One region of the Thiorhodococcus fuscus genome, then DNA from elsewhere that is predicted to be linked to it. Evidence: predicted binding sites of a transcription regulator. Region 1 holds the regulator's gene; each other region holds the start of a gene.

Region 1 (6,270 bases):
AGCCCGGTACTGCCGAGACGCTCGCGTTCGAGCAGGCGCTCGAAGACGGTTTCGGTCTGTAGTCGCGGGTGATCGGTCGCCAGGAGTTCGGCCAGTGTTTCGAGCAGACGCTTCTTGCTGGAGATCTCAAGGCCGCATCCGATGCGGGATTCGCTGATCAGATCGGGGCTGAACATGGGGTCAACTCCTGTCAGGCACCGGCGCGTTTCACGGCGATCATGTCGCTTGGCGATGGTTGCCAGAGGCATCGCGGACAAGTGATTCTGGTCATGAGTCGTGGTTTCCTCGAAATCGGCCCGATGACGGGTGCATGGGATGACGGGTGCATCATATGTGCTCAGTCGCCATCGTCTCAATGAAAAACACCTCGAACGGCCTTCCTTGTGTCCGTTCGAGGTGTCGCGCGCCTCAGCGAGTCGGCGCAGCGGTCAGATCGATGCGTATCGGGATCTTAGGCGCTTTCGGTCAACGTTCATGCGACGACCTGGCGTGACGTCCGTCTTCGGTGTCGGGCGAGGGCGGGGCGGCGCTTGGCCATGCTCCCGCCGGCCCTCTTAGAGGACGAACGCCCATTCGGCGTCATTCGGTATGAACGTTTCCGGCCATCGCCTCATTCCTCCTCGGCGGCGGCGATCGGTGCACCAGGTCGGTGGCTGTTCTTCTTCTCCTTGTAGCGGATCACTTGTCGATCGAGCTTGTCGATGAGCCCGTCGATGGCTGCGTACATGTCTTCATGGGCGGAGTCGGCAAATACCTTGCCTCCATTGATATGGAGCGTCGCCTCCGCCTTTTGGGTGAGCTTTTCAACGCTGAGGACGACGTGGGCGTTGATGACGTGGTCGAAGTGTCGTTCGAGACGTTCGAATTTGCTGTCGACATAACCCTTCAGCGCTTCGGTTACGTCGATGTGGTGACCCGTCAGGTTAATCTGCATCATTTGACTCCTTAGGTTCAAACAGCCTGCTCATGCTAGGCGTTTGCGCTCGTTCGAGGGTGGGATACCCATTGCCTCGCGATATTTGGCGACTGTTCGGCGTGCGACCTTGATGCCCTGATCAGCGAGTTCCTGTGCGATTTTGCTGTCGCTCAAGGGCTTTCTGGCGGATTCCCCCGAGATCAGCTTGCGAATCAGGGCGCGGATCGCCGTGGATGAACACTCGCCGCCAGAAGCGGTGTTGACGTGCGATGAAAAGAAATACTTGAACTCGAATGTGCCTCGCGGTGTATGCATGTACTTCTGGGTGGTGACCCGGGATACGGTGGATTCGTGCAGTTCGAGCGCCTCGGCGATGTCGCGCAGAACCATCGGGCGCATGCCCTCGTCGCCGAGTTCGAAGAAGTCCTGTTGCATCTCCACGATCTTGGATCCCACGCGCAGAACCGTGTCGTTGCGGCTGGCCAGGCTCTTGATGAACCATCGTGCCTCCTGCAGATGGCTCTTGAGCGTGGTGCTGTCCGCGCTTTGATCCGAGCGCCTGATCAGTCGCGCGTAATCCGCGTTCACTCTCAGTTTCGGCGTCGACTCCGGATTGAGTTCGACGTGCCAGCGACCCTCCCCTTTACGGACGAAGATGTCGGGGACAACGTACTCCGGCGGCGCCTCTTCGATCAAGGTCCCCGGCTTCGGATTGAGTTGGCGGATGAGCGCGACCGCCTCCGCGATGCGCTCCTCCGGTTCCTTCAGCAGGCGGGCGAGCGCGCCGAGGTCCCTTCTGGGCAAATGCTCGAAACCCTCAGCGCAGACCCGAAGGGCCAGGTTGCGTGCAGGAACCTGGTCGGGCAACTGACGCAGCTGGATGATCAGGCATTCCTGGATGCTGCGTGCGCCGATGCCTGGCGGGTCGAGCGATTGGACGCGGTGGATCAGCGTCTCGACCTCCTCGACGCTGATATCCGGGTTGTCGATGGCGGCGAGCAGCTCATCGACGTCCGCGCGCAGATAGCCGGCCTGATCGATCGAGTCGATGACCGTCTGAGCGATCATGAAGTCGCGCTCGTTCAGACGGCTCAGATTCAGCTGCCAGGCGAGATGATCCTGCAGGCTTTGTGGGCGGCTCTGCTGGGCGAACGGATCGAAATCGGAGCTGTCGTCGCTGCCGTGCGAGGTCGGCGGCAGATAGCTGTCGAAGACGTCGGTCCACTGGGTGTCGACCGGCAGATCGTCCGGCATCTCGTTCGACTCGGCGCGGATCTCGCGATCCACGGCCAAGTCCTGCTCGCCGCGCTGGGGTTCCGCCTCGACCTGGCTCTGGTCGAGCCGCACGTCGCTCTGCTCACTGGCCGCGAAACGTTCGTTCTCATCGCCCTCTTCGAGCATGAGATTGGTTTCGAGTGCCTCTTGGATCTCCTTCTGGAGCTCGAGCGTCGAGAGTTGCAGCAGCTTGATCGCCTGCTGCAACTGGGGCGTCATGGTGAGGTGTTGGCTGAGGCGAAGCTGGATGGATTGCTTCATCGATCGCGTACGCGCCTTGAGGTGAACCGCTTGAGGTCTAAAGCAATAAGAGTGCCTGTTGCCATTCTAGCCCATTTCGGCGAAAAGAGCCGCCAGTCGCCGGAGGTTGGTTTGCGGCTTTGTTTTGTAAGACATTTCTGTCTTTCACTCGCCAGATATGGGGCGGGCGGTGCAGAACGCCATCCAGTCCATGATGGACCGGCGCTGGCGGCTGACGGCGTGAGGCTGGTGGCTATATGTCGGCTCATGGATGCTTCGTGAGGTCGCCGTTCACATCGAGAAGTCGGCGCCGAGATAGACGTCTCGAACCTGCTGGTTGGCGAGCAACTCGCGCGGCTGGCCCGAGGCGATTACGTTTCCATTACTGATGATGTAGCCTCGATCGCAGATATCGAGTGTCTCGCGGACATTGTGGTCCGTGATGAGGACGCCGATGCGCCGGTCCCGCAGATGGGAGACGATGGCCTTGATGTCGCCCACGGCGATGGGGTCGACGCCCGCAAAGGGTTCGTCGAGCAGCATGACGACCGGATCCACCGCGAGCGCGCGGGCGATTTCGAGCCGTCTCCGTTCTCCGCCCGAAAGGCTCAGGGCGAGCGAATCGCCGACATGCGCGATGCCCAGCTCTTCGAGCAGTCGCTCGCAGCGCTCCTCGCGCTCGGCGCGCTTGAGATCGCGTCGGGTCTCCAGGATGGCCAGGATGTTCTCGCGTGCCGATAGTTTGCGGAAGACCGAGGGCTCTTGCGCCAGATAGCTGAGTCCGGCGCGTGCGCGCGCATGCATCGGCATGCGGGTGATGTCGCGGTCGTTCAGCGAGATCCGGCCCTGGTCGGCCGTGATGAGCCCGACGATCAGGTAAAAGCAGGTCGTCTTGCCGGCACCGTTGGGTCCCAGCAGGCCGACGACCTCTCCTGGTTCGACCTCGACCGAGACGTCTTGCAGCACCTGCCGCCGACGGTAGTGTTTCTTCAGGTGTTCGGCGCGCAGTGCGGTCAAACGGGCCTCCTCATCGCAGGTGCCTTATTGCTTTTCGGGGGTGATGGTGATCTTGACCCGTCCCGAGCCTCCAGCGCGGAATTGGGCGTGGGCGCGATCGTAGATGATGCGCTCGCTGGTCAGTCGGTCCTCTCCCTGGATCAGCACGCCATCGCCGATCAGGACGAGCTCGTCCTTGTCGGCGTTGTATTCGATCCGTTTGGCGAATGCGTGCACCTCGCTCTGGTCGCCGTCGAGACGCTGTTTGTAGCGTGCCGGCTTGCCCAGCGCGATGATGAACTTGGGTTGGCGGTCCTCGCGATGGTAGACGGTCACATGGTCGGCCAGGAGCTGCATGCTGCCCTGGTCGACCTGGACGTTGCCGACATAGACGCTGGTGTTGTCGCTTTCGCGGACCTCGACGTCGTCGGCCTCGATCAGAATCGGCTGTTTGGCGTCATCCTTCAGCGCCCAGGCCTGTCCGGCGCTCATGACGGCGAGTGCGGCCAGGAATAGGTGTGCGATGGGCCTGGGTGCGCGGGTCTGGTCGGCTTTGAGGGTCGTCATGGGTGCGGATCCTGCTCGGGATCGGACTCGGGCGCGAGCCGGATGCGCGCGCGTCCATGGAAGGTGGTGCGGGTCGGTTCGTTATACCAGAGGCGCATTCCGTTCGCGGTCAGTGCGTCGCCATCGCTGTCGACCCGTACTTCGAGATCGGTTTCGGCCAATCCTTGCTCGCGCCAGATATCCAGACGTTCGGTCTCGAAATGCGCCGGGCGGCTTTCATCGTCGCTCGCTCGGTCCAGCTCGACGTTGCCCTCCAGGCGGATCTGATCGCCGTCCGCGTAGATGGTGCCTCGGTCGGCCTTGGCGTTCCAGGGTGGTCCCTTGGTCTGGTACAGCTCCAGGCGCGGCTGGTCCAGTTCGGAGATATTGTCCGTGGCGTAGTGCCGCAGCTCGGTCGCCTTCAGATGACGGATCGGCCGCCCGCTGTCGTTGGTCTCGACCGCCGAGAATCGATCGACGACATAGTCCGGCAGTCGGGGGCGCGTCCGGTGCGCGCCGACATCCCCGTCCGGTGTCTTGAGCTGCCACCAGGCGATGGCCCCGACGATCGCGAACAGGATCGCGAGCATCAGTTGCCGTCCGCTCCAGAAGGGGCGATCGAAATAGCCGAAATAGGCGCTCATCGATAGCGCGACATCATCTGCTCGAAGGTGCCCTGAGCATCCATGATCATTTCGCACACTTCGCGCGCCGCGCCGCGTCCGCCGGGCGCGACAGTGCACCAGTGCGCCAGGTCGCGGACCTGCGGTTGGGCGTCCGCGACGGCCACGGCGAGCCCGACGCGGCGCATCACGGGCAGGTCCACCACGTCGTCGCCGACATAGGCGATCGTTTCGTCTGGCAGCTCAAGGCGTTGCTTGAGTTCCTCGTAGGCAGGAAGCTTTTCGCGGTAGCCCTGGAAGACGTCGGAGACGCCGAGACTCTCCATGCGCATCTGCACCACATTGGAGGTGCGTCCGGTGATGACGGCCAGCCGCACGCCGCTCTGCTGGAGCATGACCATGCCGTGTCCGTCGCGCGAATTGAACGCCTTGTACTCGAGCCCGTCGTCGCCGAGATAGAGACTCCCGTCCGTCAGCACGCCGTCGACATCGAAAATGACCAGTCGGATCCGGGATGCGCGTTCTCGAATGTCCTGCATGGCTGGCTGACCTCGTTGGCTGTGGATCGTTGTGGTGTCCTGGGTGTCCGGCGCGACGCCTGTCGGCGTCACACCACGCCCGCTCGGAGCAGGTCGTGCATGTTGAGTGCCCCGATCGGTCTGCGCTGGGCGTCGAGCACCAGCAGGCCATTGATGGACATGGATTCCATCAGTCGCACGGCCTCCACGGCGAGCGCGTCCTGCGACAGCGTGACGCAGTCGCGCGTCATGACCGAATCGATGCGTGTCTGGTGGACGTCGATCCCGCGATCGAGTGCGCGGCGCAGGTCGCCGTCGGTGAAGATTCCGGCGAGTGTGCCGTCGGCGGCCAGGATCGCGCTCATCCCCAGTCCGCCGCGCGACATCTCCTCCAGCGTGGCCATGAGGCTGGTGCCCAGGGCAACCGTCGGCAGGCGTTCGCCGTGGTGCATGACGTCGCGGACGTGCAGCAGCAGTCGTCGTCCGAGCGTTCCGGCCGGATGCGAGCGTGCGAAGTCCTCGGCGGTGAAGCCTCGGCTTTCGAGCAGAGCGATCGCCAGTGCGTCGCCCATGGCCAGCGCGGCCGTGGTGCTCGATGTAGGGGCCAGGCCCAGCGGACAGGCCTCGCTGGCGACGCTGATGTCGAGGCAGACATCGGCCTCGCGCGCCAGGGTCGAGCCGCGTCGGCCGGTCATGGAGATCAGGGGGACGGCGAGTCGCTTGATGATCGGCAGGATGACCAGAAGCTCGTTCGTCTCGCCCGAGTTGGAGATGGCGAGAACCACGTCGCGTGGCGTGATCATGCCCAGATCGCCGTGGCTCGCCTCGCCGGGATGGACGAAGAAGGCCGGACTGCCGGTGCTGGCGAGGGTCGCGGCGATCTTTCCGCCGATGTGCCCCGACTTGCCCATGCCGAGCACCACGATGCGTCCCTCGCACGCAAGCATGTAGCGGCAGGCGCTGAGAAAGGCCGAATCGATGCGTGCGCCCAGGGCGGCGACCGAGGCGGCCTCGATGTCGATCACGGCGCGGCCGAGTTCGAGGATCTTTTCCGCCTGGCCGTCGGCCAGCGCGGCCTCGCGTGCGCCGAGTTGTCTGCGTTCTGTCATGCGTGCCGGGGTCCTGGGTTTAGCGCCTAATTCATCGTCATGGGGCT
Region 2 (6,270 bases), on a different contig from region 1:
GGCGAGCACGGCCGAGAAGGTGAAGATCCAGAGCTTGACCTGCTCGACCCGATAGCCGATGAAGCGGGTGCGGCTCTCGGCGTCGCGGATGGCGATGGCGACCCGTCCCAGCTTGGAGTTGACCAGATAGCGGCAGGCCAGATAGCCGCCGGCGAGCGCCAGCGCGCTGGCGATGAAGAGCCCGATCCGGGTCGCGTCCGATTGCAGATCGAATCCCAGCAGATCCTTGAAGTCGGTCAGGCCGTTGTTGCCGCCGAATCCCATCTCGTTGCGGAAGAAGGCCAGCATCAGGGCGTAGGTCAGGGCCTGGGTGATGATGGACAGATAGACACCGGTGACGCGCGAGCGGAAGGTGAGCCAGCCGAAGACGAAGGCCAGGACGCCGGGCACCAGGATCACCATGAGGGCGGCGAACCAGAACATGTCGAAGCCGTGCCAGAACCAGGGCAGCTCGTGCCAGTTGAGGAAGACCATGAAGTCCGGCAGATCCGGGTTGCCGTAAACGCCGCGGTCGCCGATCTGGAGCATCAGATACATGCCCATGGCATAGCCGCCGAGGGCGAAGAAGGCGCCGTGCCCCAGACTGAGGATGCCGAGATAGCCCCACACCAGATCGACGGCGACGGCGAGCAGGGCATAGGTCAGATACTTGCCGAGCAGGGTCACCGTGAAGGTGGAGACGTGCAGCGGGCTGTCCGCCGGGATGGCCAGGTTGAGGATGGGGACCAGGAGGGTCGTGACCGCCAGCAGGATCAGAAAGATCCGGCCGCCGCGATCGAGATGGAGCCTGCCCGGTTGGATGTCGGATCGCATCACGGATCAGCCCTCCGCCGCTCGACCCTTCTGCGGGAAGAGTCCGCGCGGGCGTTTCTGGATGAAGAGGATGATGAAGACCAGGACCAGGATCTTGGCCAGCACGGCACCGGCCCAGGGTTCGAGGATCTTGTTGACGACGCCGAGCGACATGCCTGCCACCAGGGTTCCCCAGAGATTCCCGACCCCGCCGAAGACCACCACCATGAAGGAGTCGATGATGTAGGTCTGCCCCAGATTGGGGCCGACGTTGGTGAGCTGGCTGAGCGCCACGCCGGCCACGCCGGCGATGCCGGAGCCGAGTCCGAAGGTCAGAGCATCCACTCGCGCCGAGCGCACCCCCATGGCGCGTGCCATGGCGCGGTTCTGCGAGACCGCGCGCACCTGCAGCCCCAGCGCCGTCTTGCGCATCACCAGATAGAGCGCGCTGAAGACGATGAGACAGAAGGCGATGATGACCATGCGATTCATGGTCAGCGAGAGGACGCTGTTGATCTGCCAGGAGCCCGACATCCACTCCGGATTGGCGACCGGCACGTTCTGCGGCGAGATGAGGGTGCGCACCAGCTGCTGCAGGATGAGGCTGATGCCGAAGGTCGCGAGCAGGGTCTCCAGCGGTCGGCCGTAGAGGAAGCGGATGACGCCGCGCTCGATGAGGATGCCGACCGCGCCCGAGACCATGAAGGCCGCCGGAATCGCCAGCAGGAGCGCGAGCCCGATGTGCCCCGGCATCAGTTGCTGGACGAGATAGGTGGTATAGGCGCCGAGCATGATGAGCTCGCCGTGGGCCATGTTGATGACCCCCATGACGCCGAAGGTGATGGCCAGCCCGATCGCCGCCAGCACCAGCACCGAGCCCAGGCTCAGACCGAAGAAGAGCGTTTCGGCCAGGCTGTAGAGTTCGAGTTTGAACTCGATGCTGTCCTTGACCCGCTGTGCGCTCTTGAGGACCTCGGGGTCGGCGTCGGTCTCGATCAACCGCCGGATGGCGCCGCGTACCGCTGGATGCAGGTTGCCTTGCAGGACGTCGAGCGACCGCAGTCGCACCTCGGGATCCGTGCTGTCCAGATCGCCCAGTGCGATCGCCGTGGTCATCGCCTCGCGCACCTCGGTGTCCGTCTCGACCTGGATACGCTCGCGCAGCAGCTTGAGTCCGTCGTCGTCCAGGTTGGCGAGCATCTCGTTGACGCCGGACAGTCGGATGGCGGGATCCTGATGCGAGAGGTCGAGACCGGCGATGGCCGCGCTCAGCTGGGAGCGCAGTCGGTTATTGATGCGGATGCGCTTGAGTTCGCGCTTGGAGGCGGCGGTTCCGGCCGGCTCGCCGGTCAGCGGGTCGGTGAGGTCGTAGCCATCCGTTCCTTTGGCCGCGATCACCAGCGTTCGATCGGATTTGAGCAGATAGAGATCGCTTCCCTGTAGCGCCAGCAGCAGTTGGCGCGCCTTGGGGTCTCCGCTCGCGGCAACCAGCGCCACGCCTTCTTCGAGGCTGGCGAAGCTGTTCTCGGCGATCAGCGCCGCGCCCCGTTGGAAGTCGCCCGGATCGGCGAAGGCGCTCGGCATCGATGCGATCAGCAGAAAGGCGGCGATCAGCCTGGCTCGCAGACCGGCGCGGCTGAGACATCTGACTGGCATGGCGGACCCTCGAACGGCGTCCCGAGTCGAGGGGCGCGGTTCATGAATGCGTTTGGGTACGGGGATTTTTGAGGAGCTGGGCGCCGGGCGGAGAACCGACGCCAGCCCACCCAGGGACACGCCAATTGCATGAAGGCGCGACCCGTGACTTGCTAAATCGCCGATCCTGACCGTTCAGATCAGGATCGGTGGGACGCTCGAATCAGTAGTTCTGACCGGAGCAGGTCTTGGTGACGGTGTTGTAGTTGCCGCAGGAGATCGGCGGCGTCCAGTCGGCGATGATGTCCTTGCTGCCAGGCAGATAGTCGGACCAGGCGTCGCCGGGAACCTCTTTCTCGGTCTCCCAGACCACGGCGAACTGGCCGTCGTCCTGGATCTCGCCGATCAGCACCGGCTTTGTGATGTGGTGGTTCTTGAGCATCACCGCCTTGCCGCCGGTCAGGTTGGGGGTTTCCTGTCCGATGATGGCTGCGGCGACCTTGTCGGGATCGGTGCTGCCGGCCTTCTCGACCGCCTTCACCCACAGATTGAAGCCGATGTAATGGGCCTCCATGGGGTCGTTGGTGACGCGCTTGTCGTCCTTGATGAAGTCGTGCCAGGTGTCGATGAAGGCCTCGTTCTCGGGCGTATCGACGCTCATGAAGTAGTTCCAGGCCGCGAGATGGCCGACCAGCGGCTTGGTGTCGATGCCCGAAAGTTCCTCTTCGCCCACCGAGAAGGCCACCACCGGGATGTCCTCGGAGGAGATGCCCTGGTTGCCCAGCTCCTTGTAGAAAGGCACGTTGGCGTCGCCGTTGATGGTCGAGACCACGGCGGTCTTCTTGCCGGTGGAGCCGAACTTCTTGATGTCCGAGACGATGCTCTGCCAGTCGGAATGACCGAAGGGCGTGTAGTTGATCATGATGTCGTCGTCCGCGACGCCTTTGGCCTTGAGATAGGCCTCCAGGATCTTGTTGGTGGTGCGCGGATAGACGTAGTCCGTGCCCGCCAGCACCCAGCGTTCCACGCCCAGGTCGTTCATCAGATAGTCGACCGCCGGGATCGCCTGCTGGTTGGGCGCGGCGCCGGTGTAGAAGACGTTCTTGGAGGATTCCTCGCCCTCGTACTGCACTGGATAGAAGAGCAGGCCGTTCAGCTCCTCGAACACCGGCAGCACCGACTTGCGCGAGACCGAGGTCCAGCAGCCGAAGACCGCCGCGACCTTGTCCTTCTCCAGCAGTTCGCGCGCCTTCTCGGCGAACAGCGGCCAGTTGGAGGCGGGATCCACCACCACGGGTTCGAGCTTCTTGCCGAGCAGCCCGCCCTTCTTGTTCTGCTCGTCGATGAGCATCAGCATGGTGTCCTTCAGCGTGGTTTCGCTGATCGCCATGGTGCCCGAGAGCGAATGGAGGATGCCGACCTTGATGGTGTCGGCGGCCGAGGCGACCGACGAGAGGCCGATCGAGAGTGCGGCAGCCAGTGCTGTGGCCGAGACGCGAAGCCTGCTTTTCGACATGGACGCATATCTCCTGATGGGGTGGACTCAGTGGATTCGAGCGTACGTTCGACGATGCCTTAAGCAGAGGTTATGCCATCTTCATCTGGTGCTCGCTCTCCTGTCCCCGCGCCTGGATTCTTGACGTTCTTAGGATGTTTTAGGCCCCGGATTGGTGCTGAGCGCCATGCCCTTGCACTCTTTATGTGCGAGGTGTCGAGGATTGTTGCACCAAGGTTGGTCTCCAGCGGTCATTCTCCTCGCGTCGGGCTACGGAGGTATGGATGTGCCGTCGTGATCTCATTCAAAGCTGCTTGGCGGAGAAGGTGTCGCAGGCCCCGATGTCGCCGTCCTGGAATCCGCGCTTGAACCAGCGCACGCGCTGCGCCGAGCTGCCGTGGGTGAAGCTGTCGGGTGTGACTCGGCCCTGCGACTGGCGCTGGAGCCGGTCGTCGCCGATGGCGGAGGCGGCCCGGAGTCCCTCTTCGAGGTCGCCGGGCTCCAGGATGTCGCGCGAGACATGGGCGCGGTGCGCCCAGAGACCGGCGAAACAGTCGGCCTGGAGCTCCAGCCGGACGGAGAGCGCGTTGGCCTGGGTTCGGCTGGCCTTCTGCTGGGCGTTATGCACCTTGGTCGAGATGCCGAGCAGGTTCTGGACGTGATGGCCGACCTCGTGGGCGATGACATAGGCCTGGGCGAAATCGCCCGGCGCGCCGAAGCGTTCGCGCAGGTCGTCGTAGAAGGAGAGGTCGATATAGACCTTGCGATCGGCCGGACAATAGAAGGGCCCCATGGCCGCCTGTCCGAGTCCGCAGGCCGAGCGGGTCGCGCCGCTGAAGAGGACCAGGTGTGGATCGCTGTAGCCTTTACCGTGCTCGCGGAAGACTGTGGTCCAGGTGTCCTCGGTGTCGGCCAGCACGACCGAGACGAAGTCGGCGAGTTGGTCCTGACCGGCCGGGTGGCCATTGGCATGGGGTGTCGTCTGATGACTGCTCGGCGTGGTGTCGATGGGCAGCCGGTCGAGCTGCGACAGCAACTGGCTGGGATCGACGCCGAGCAGGAGCAGGACCACTACCACCAGGATGCCGCCGACCCCGCCGCGAATGCCGAGCCGTGGTCCGAAACCCGTGGGTTGGCCGCTGAACCCCTCGTCCCGGCGGTCCTCGATGTTGTCGCTACGGCGACCGTCTTCCCAGCGCATTGGATGACCTATTCGATCGGTTGTGATCGGCGCCCTCTAGCTGAACGCGAGCCAGCGCTTCAGACGCACCTTGATGTCCTCTAGCATGCCATTCGTCCCGAAATCGGTCGAGATGTCCGATCTGTCTTCTGGGGATGCTTCGGGAGATTCTGTTTCCTGGGGCGCCTTCAACCGGACGCCCAGTGCCTGCAGCAGGCGTTTGCGATCCGCCGGAGTCGCCTCCCGTCGCGGGAAGGTGCAGCTTGGGCACAGCGGGTGCGCGTAGCGTCGGGTGAGGATTTCCTCGCGGGTGAGATCGAGATAGGGGCCGATTTCGAGCGCCGGGTAGTTGGGGTTGGCGCAGCAGAGCGAGACCATGCCGTTGGCGTCCACCGCGACCGTATCCATGATCAAAGGGCAGACCTCGCCGTCGTGCATCTGGAGCCTGGCTGGCGAATAGTCCCGCAGCCGCTCCAGGAAGCTTTCCTGATGGGCGTAGTTGCTGACAGGGTTTTCCACCGTTCCGACGCCTTGGAGCGGTTCGAAGGCGAATCCCAGCCAGTGCGCATAGTCTGCGACCAAGGATTCCTGTTCCCGGTTGTGATCGAAGCGCAGGAAGCGCAGCACGATCTGGGTCTTGATCGGCTCTTGGGCCATGAGCTGGGATATGTGCTCCAGGTTGGCCTTCACCATGGCGAGATCGCCGCCTCGGTGGTTGATCTGGTGGATCTCCTGGGTAAAGCCGGAGACCGAGACGATCAGCTTGTTCAGCCCGGCCCTCAGCGACTCCTCGATCAGCGCGGTGCGTCCGCGAAAGGAGAGTGTGGTCGAGACCTCGCAATTGAGTCCGAGCGATTTGACCACCCGGATGTAGTCGGCGATCCGGGCGTTGAGGAAGGGTTCGGTCCAGTTGTAGAGACCGACGTTTTCGTAGTCCTCGCTCTTGGCCTTCTCGACGATGCGCTCGAACTGGGCCATCGGGATTCGGCGCGAGCTGTTCGGCAGCAACCGGGTGCCCCGGACGCAGGTGGGGCATTTCATGTGACAGGCGTCGATCAGATCGACATAGATGATGGACATCGGCATCCTCCTGATGCGTTGACTGTGTGGGCGATGCCTGTACGACGGGTCGCCATGCTTGCGGTTCGGTCGCGCGCGGTTTCAGTTC
Region 3 (6,270 bases), on a different contig from region 1:
ACCACGTCTCCGGCCGTCGCGAGCGCGCCGCTCCACACCGAGAACTGCTCCGGGATGGACCAGACGATCTTGCCCTCCTGCGCGTCCCAGGCGATGAAGTTGCCCAGATTGGTGCCGCCCGGCGCCGGATACATGCTGACCGTAGCGCCGACGTAGGGTTGGCCGGCTGCGTAGGAGATCTGGAAGGGCTCGTAGTCCATGCAGACGTGATTGGTCGGCACGTAGAAGAGTCCGGTGCGTGGCGAGAAGGAAGAGGGCTGCTGATCCTTGGTGCCGAGGGCGGCGGGACAGACGCCGGTGGTGTTGACGTCCTCGCCGTTCTGGTCGGTGGAATACTTGGAGACGACCTGCGGACGTCCGGTTTCCATGTCGATATGGGTCGCCCAGTTCACGGCGGGGTCGAACTTCTCCGCGACCAGCAGCTCGCCCGTGACGCGGTCGAGCGTGTAGCCGAAGCCGTTGCGGTCCATGTGGACCAGGAGCTTGCGGACATTGCTTGCGGGTTCCTCGGCCGCTGCAGGCTGTGCCACGGTCGAATCGGCAGCCGCCGGCTTGCCTGGGATGAGCGAGCGCCATTTGAAGCCCGCGTCAGGTTTGGCCTCCGTCGTGTCCGCCGTTGCCGTCGTCGTCTGTGCGGCCGAGCCCGCAGCCGAGCCGGGGAAGGGGAGGTCGACCAGGATCATCTCGTTGACGCCGTCGTAGTCCCATTCGTCGTGCGGGGTCATCTGGAACAGCCATTTGGCGACGCCCGTGTCGGCGTCGCGCGCGAAGATAGTCATGGACCAGCGGTTGTCGCCTGGACGCTGCGAGGGGTTCCAGGTGCTCGGGTTACCCGTGCCGTAATAGATGAGGTTCAGCTCGGGATCGTAGGAATACCAGCCCCAGGTGGTGCCGCCGCCGATCTTCCACTGATCGCCTTCCCAGGTGGAGATGCCCGAGTCCTTGCCGACCGGTTTGCCGAGATGGGTGGTCTGTTCGGGGTCGATCAGGGTGTCTGCGTCAGGACCCATCGAATAGGCGCGCCAGACCTGCTCGCCGGTCTTGGTGTCGTAGGCGGTCAGATAGCCGCGCACGCCGAATTCGCCGCCACTGATGCCGACATAGACCTTGTCCTTGACCACCATGGGGGCCGAGGTGCCGGTGCCTCCCTTGGAGGGATCGCCGTTGACCACCGACCAGATCTTCTCGCCGGTCTTGGCATCGAGCGCGACCAGTGTGGTGTCGGCCTGGTAGAGGAAGATCTTGCCGTCCCCGTAGGCCACGCCACGGTTGACCGTGTCGCAACACATCACCGGGATGACGCTGGTGTCCTGGCGCGGCTCGTATTTCCAGATCACCTTCCCTTCGTTGTTGAGGTCGAGTGCGAACACCTTGTTGGGGAAGGGGGTGTGGATGTACATGACATCCCCGATCACCAGCGGACCGCCCTCGTGACCGCGCAGCACCCCGGTCGAGAAGGTCCAGGCGACACGCAGATTCTTGACGTTGTCGGCGTTGATCTGATCGAGTTCGCTGTATCGGGTGCTGGCGTAGTCGCCGTTCTGCATGACCCAGAGATTCGGGTCCTGCTGCAGTTCCAAGAGCTCTTCGTTCGAAAAGCTGTTAGCGCTGAAGGCGAGCGCGGCGGATGCGCAGGCGATCAGCAATGAGTTCTTTGGGGTTGGCATCGTTCTCGGAACCTCCTCGATGGACTATGAAGATGAGCCCGAGGAACAGGCACGTCATGCTCGTTGCCTGCTTGCCCCGCAGCTCATGAAGCGGACTCACTCGGTGTGCCGGAGGGATGTCCGCCAGCACGCGACGTTGCCTGAGTTCTGCTTCTGCGCTCTGTTGTCGCCTCGATTTCGCAAATGCTGGCAACCCCCATCAGCAAACCCTATGCCAGTGGGTGCCACATGCCGGCGTGAGGCGCCGATACTGTGTTCGCGGCGTCTGCGGGGGGAGATGCAGGGCGTGGAGACGTCAGGTGACTGGACTTGTTTGGGTCTGCCGCGCCGCTCCGGCAGTAGGGTGGCCGAGCTGCCGTTGCGGCGAACCTGCGTGTTCGCCGACGCGGTTTCTGATGGGACGGGGCGCTGTTGGGTTGCGAGCGTTTAAAGGGGCGACGCGCTTGCGATTTTCTGTACCTGAGCTGCCCGTCATGTGTCAGGCGAGGGACAGTCCGCCCGTTACAGACGCGCTCCTCGATTCCGTGAACCGTTTCAGGGAATCATCGAGAGGGACTTCTGTCACAACCCATTCCTCGGTCACAACTCAGGCGAGGTGGTTCGATGCCTTCACTCTATCCTCCGATCGAGCCCTTTCGGACGCATCATCTGGCGGTCGGTGGCGGTCATCTGCTCTATGTCGAGGAGTGCGGTCGGCCAGACGGCCGACCGCTCGTCTTTCTGCATGGAGGTCCCGGCTCGGGGTGTTCGCCCGAGCATCGGCGCCTCTTCGATCCCGAGCACTATCGAATCGTGCTCATCGATCAGCGCGGCTGCGGACGATCCGTTCCGCTCGGAGGGCTCGTCGCCAATCGAACCTCCGATCTGATCGCCGATCTGGAGTTGGTGCGGCGTGCGTTGGGTATCGATCGCTGGGTCCTGTTCGGCGGTTCCTGGGGCGCGACCTTGGCGGTGGTCTATGCGCAGACCCATCCGGAGCGGCTGTCCGCACTCGTACTGCGCGGGGTCTTTCTGGCGCGTCGTCGCGATCTGGCCTGGTTCTTCGGCGAGTCGGGTGCCGCGCGCTTCTTTCCCGACGACTGGCAGTCCCTTTGCGACTGCGTCGGAGAGACGGATTGGGAGCGGCTGATCGAGCGCTATCAGGGGCGCGTGAACGGCGAGGATCCGAGGATGGCGGCCGCTGCGGCGCGTGCCTGGACGGTCTGGGGCGAGCGTCTGCTGAGCGCGATTCCCTCGTGGCTCTCGGACCGGGATGTCCCTGCGACTGGGGAACCGGCGACTGGGGAACCGGACACCGCCGCACTGGCGAAGGCCCGGATCGAGATCCACTATGCGTTCCATCGTTATTTTCTGGCCGAGGACGAGATCCTGATGCGTGCCCGGCAGCTCCCGGATTGTCCGCTGGTCATGGTGCAGGGGCAGCGCGACCTGGTCTGTCCCCCGGAGGGCGCCTGGTCGCTCCATCGCGCCGTTCCCGGTTCACGGCTGCGCCTGCTCGCAGACGCCGGACACCTGGCCTGGGATGCGGCGATCCTCGACGCGCTGATCGAGGAGACCGATCGCCTGCGCGGTCTGCCGGACGGTTGCTGACCGCCGCTGCAGTGTTTCGACGCACGTCACGCCCGTCATTCGGACGGGGTGCGAGCGCAATCTGAGGTGTCCTTCGCCGGTTGGCGCGGCGGTGAATGCGGGCGTCGTGGGTGTTTGAGTGGGCCGGGGGTGGTTGCCAAGTGCCCGTTTGGTCCGCAAGATGGCGCGCCATGCTGTTTCGCAGATTTCTCCGCCATCGGCCGCGCCTGGATCTGGAGGCGCTTCGGCTGCGTCTCTCGCGGCCGGATGCGCTCCTCTGGCATGCCCTGCTGGGGCTGATTGCGGGATTGGCGACCGGGGTTCTGATCGTCGGTTTCCGGCTCTCGGTCGAAGGGTTCCAGGCGGTCATGCTGCCGCTGCATGGCGAGAACTACGAGGCGTTGTCGCTCTGGATGCGGCTACTGCTGCCCCTGGTCGGGGCGCTGGCCATCGGAGTGATCTTCGTTCGCTTCGCCCAGGGGATCCCGGTGCTCGGCGTGGCGCGCGTCATGGAGCGCATGGAATATCACCAGGGTCATCTCACCGCGCGCGGGCTGGTGCTCCAGTTCGTCGGGGCGGCGATCGCGATCGTCAGCGGCCACTCGGTCGGGCGCGAAGGACCGCACGTCTATCTGGGCGCGGCCAGCGGCAGTCTGATCGGACAGGGGCTCGCCCTGCCCAACAACAGTATCCGCAACATGGCCGCCTGCGGCACGGCCGCCGGGATCGCGGCTTCGTTCAACACACCGCTGGCCGGCGTCATCTTCGCGCTCGAGGTGCTGGCGCTGGAATACAGCATCGCCGGTTTCATCCCCATCATCCTGGCCGCAGTCAGCGCCAACGCAGTGTCGGTCGCCGTGTTCGGCAGTGCGCCCGTCTTTCAGGTGCATCCCTTTCTGTTGACCTCGCTCTCCGATCTGCTGCCGGTGGCGGTGCTGGGGCTGGCTGCGGGCGCACTGTCCGCCGCCTACATCCAGGCGTTGCAGAGCTGTGCGCGATTCGGCAAGCGGTTCCCCTATTTCTGGCGAATCGTTCTCGCCGGGTTGACCGCTGGACTGTGCGGAATGCTGGTTCCGGAGGTGATGGGGCTGGGTTACGACACCCTGCACAGCCTGCTGGCCGGTCAGTTGCCCTGGGCGTTTCTGCTGGTCCTGCTGCTGGTCAAGCTGATTGCGACCTCGACCAGCGTGGGGTTCGGCATTCCGGGTGGAACCATCGGTCCGGCGCTGTTCATGGGGGCGGTGATCGGCAATCTGGTGGCGGGTCTGGCCGGTCTATGGGTGCCCATCGATGCGAGCCATGCCAGCTACTATGCCCTGCTCGGCATGGGGGCGATGATGGGCGCGAGCCTGCAGGCGCCGCTGGCCGCCCTGACCGCCATCGTGGAATTGGCGCACAGCCCCGGCGTCATGATGCCGGGGATGCTGGCGATCATTCTGGCGGTCGTCACGACCAGTCAGCTGTTCCGCAAGAATTCGCTCTTTCTCGGCGTGCTGCGGGCCAACGGGCTGGATTACCGCGCCAATCCGGTGGTCGAGCTGCTGCGGCGCAGCGCGGTGGGCGGGGCGATGAATACCAATTTCAGACGTCAGCCAGCTCTCATGACCCGTGCTGCGGCGGAGCGCCTGATGGGGGAGGGACCTGAATGGATCATCATCGAGACGGCCAGGGGGCCTTCGCTGCTGATGCCGGGGATCGCCATCGCCAGCCATCTCGCCCATGACCCGGAGGCGCAGGAGATCGATCTGCTCGCGATTCCGGCCGAGCGGCTCGAACTGGCACCGGTCCATCTGCAGGCGACGCTCAAAGAGGCGCTCGACATCCTGCGGGCGCGGGGCGTGGAGGCGCTCTATGTCCAGCGCCCGATCGCCCCTGGTATCGATCATATCTACGGCGTTCTGACCAAGGGCCGGATCGAGTCGGCCTATCGTTACTGACCCGCGCTGGATACCTGTTCACCAGGGCTGCTTCATCCGCGCGTTGCCACCGATTCCCGATTTCCCCGTGCTGGATCACCCCGATGCCTATGCTTGTCTTATCGCGCGACCTTCGGCCGCCTTACCTCACCTGGCCCTTTCTCGCCCTGGCGGTGCTCTTCGTCTCCCTGGCGGTGATCGGCGGCTTTCGGAGCTACACGCCGACCCCCTTCTGGGATTCCTGGGGCATCTACCAGTTCGTCGAGAAGGTCTCCACCGGCGATCTGTCCGCCTGGTGGGCGCTGCACAACGAGCATCGCATCCTGCTCACCCGCGTTCTGCAGTGGCTGGACATCCGGCTCTTCGACGGCTCCATGGTCTTTCTGGTGGCGATCAACTACGCCATGGCGAGCGCGATCTGTCTGCTCTTTCTGCGCGCGCTCGCGGATGCCGTCCCCGTTGGCAAATCGTCTGGCATGCGACTGATCCTCGCCTGCCTGATCTGCGCGCTGAGCTTTTCGTGGCTGCAGATGGAGAACTTCACCTGGGACTACCAGAGCCAGTTTTTCGGCGCACAGCTCTTTCCGCTGCTCGGGTTCTATGCGCTCTATCGTGCGCGTCGCGTCTCGCCGTTCGGCGACGGCCCGTTCATCGCCGCCGTTCTCGCCGGCATCCTCAGCGTGGGCACCATGGCGAACGGTATCCTGGCGCTTCCCGCCTTCGCCGTCCTGGCCTGGATCTATGGCGCCGGCCGGGTCCGGGTCGGCGCGCTCGTCGCGGTGTCGATCCTCATGGCCGGACTCTATCTGCTCGGCTACCACACGCCCGGCGGACAGCACTCCTCGCTGTTCGCCGCCCTGATCGAGCATCCCGTCCTGCTGGCGAATCACACGCTCATCTACCTGGGCGGACCGATCTACCATCTGCTTGGCATGCGCCACTCCGGGCTCGCCCTGGTCGTCGGGCTGTTCGTGGTCCTGAGCGCGCTGTTTCTGGCGGTCCGATCGCTGCGCGATCCGCGCCAGCATGCGCTCGAACTGGCGCTACTCGCCTTCGTCGCCTATGTGATCGGAACGGCGCTCATCACCTCCGCAGGTCGCATCCATTTCTTTGAGGAT

What was found. Region 1 encodes sigma-54, which starts transcription at its own class of promoters, with help from an activator protein. Its sites were predicted from a motif close to TGGCANGNTNCNTGCTT; they were not measured.
Region 2: the regulator sigma-54 is predicted to act here: its motif matches at 4,005-4,021, upstream of urtA (urea ABC transporter substrate-binding protein).
Region 3: the regulator sigma-54 is predicted to act here: its motif matches at 1,868-1,884, upstream of ACFSJC_RS19460 (methanol/ethanol family PQQ-dependent dehydrogenase).

The regions. Positions count from the first base shown of each region.
Region 1 is NZ_JBHUHX010000015.1:9,853-16,122, reverse strand. Features, by position in the region: gene ACFSJC_RS06660 (PTS sugar transporter subunit IIA) at 1-176, opposite strand, end outside; gene hpf (ribosome hibernation-promoting factor, HPF/YfiA family) at 611-934, opposite strand; gene ACFSJC_RS06650 (RNA polymerase factor sigma-54) at 965-2,452, opposite strand; gene lptB (LPS export ABC transporter ATP-binding protein) at 2,723-3,448, opposite strand; gene lptA (lipopolysaccharide transport periplasmic protein LptA) at 3,473-3,994, opposite strand; gene lptC (LPS export ABC transporter periplasmic protein LptC) at 3,991-4,617, opposite strand; gene kdsC (3-deoxy-manno-octulosonate-8-phosphatase KdsC) at 4,614-5,135, opposite strand; gene ACFSJC_RS06625 (KpsF/GutQ family sugar-phosphate isomerase) at 5,204-6,223, opposite strand.
Region 2 is NZ_JBHUHX010000047.1:41,233-47,502, reverse strand. Features, by position in the region: gene urtC (urea ABC transporter permease subunit UrtC) at 1-813, opposite strand, end outside; gene urtB (urea ABC transporter permease subunit UrtB) at 820-2,448, opposite strand; gene urtA (urea ABC transporter substrate-binding protein) at 2,651-3,943, opposite strand; gene ypfJ (KPN_02809 family neutral zinc metallopeptidase) at 4,227-5,123, opposite strand; gene ACFSJC_RS15405 (radical SAM protein) at 5,160-6,182, opposite strand; gene argE (acetylornithine deacetylase) at 6,264-6,270, opposite strand, start outside.
Region 3 is NZ_JBHUHX010000062.1:55,546-61,815, forward strand. Features, by position in the region: gene ACFSJC_RS19460 (methanol/ethanol family PQQ-dependent dehydrogenase) at 1-1,667, opposite strand, end outside; gene pip (prolyl aminopeptidase) at 2,271-3,257, shown strand; gene ACFSJC_RS19470 (chloride channel protein) at 3,428-5,173, shown strand; gene ACFSJC_RS19475 (hypothetical protein) at 5,257-6,270, shown strand, end outside.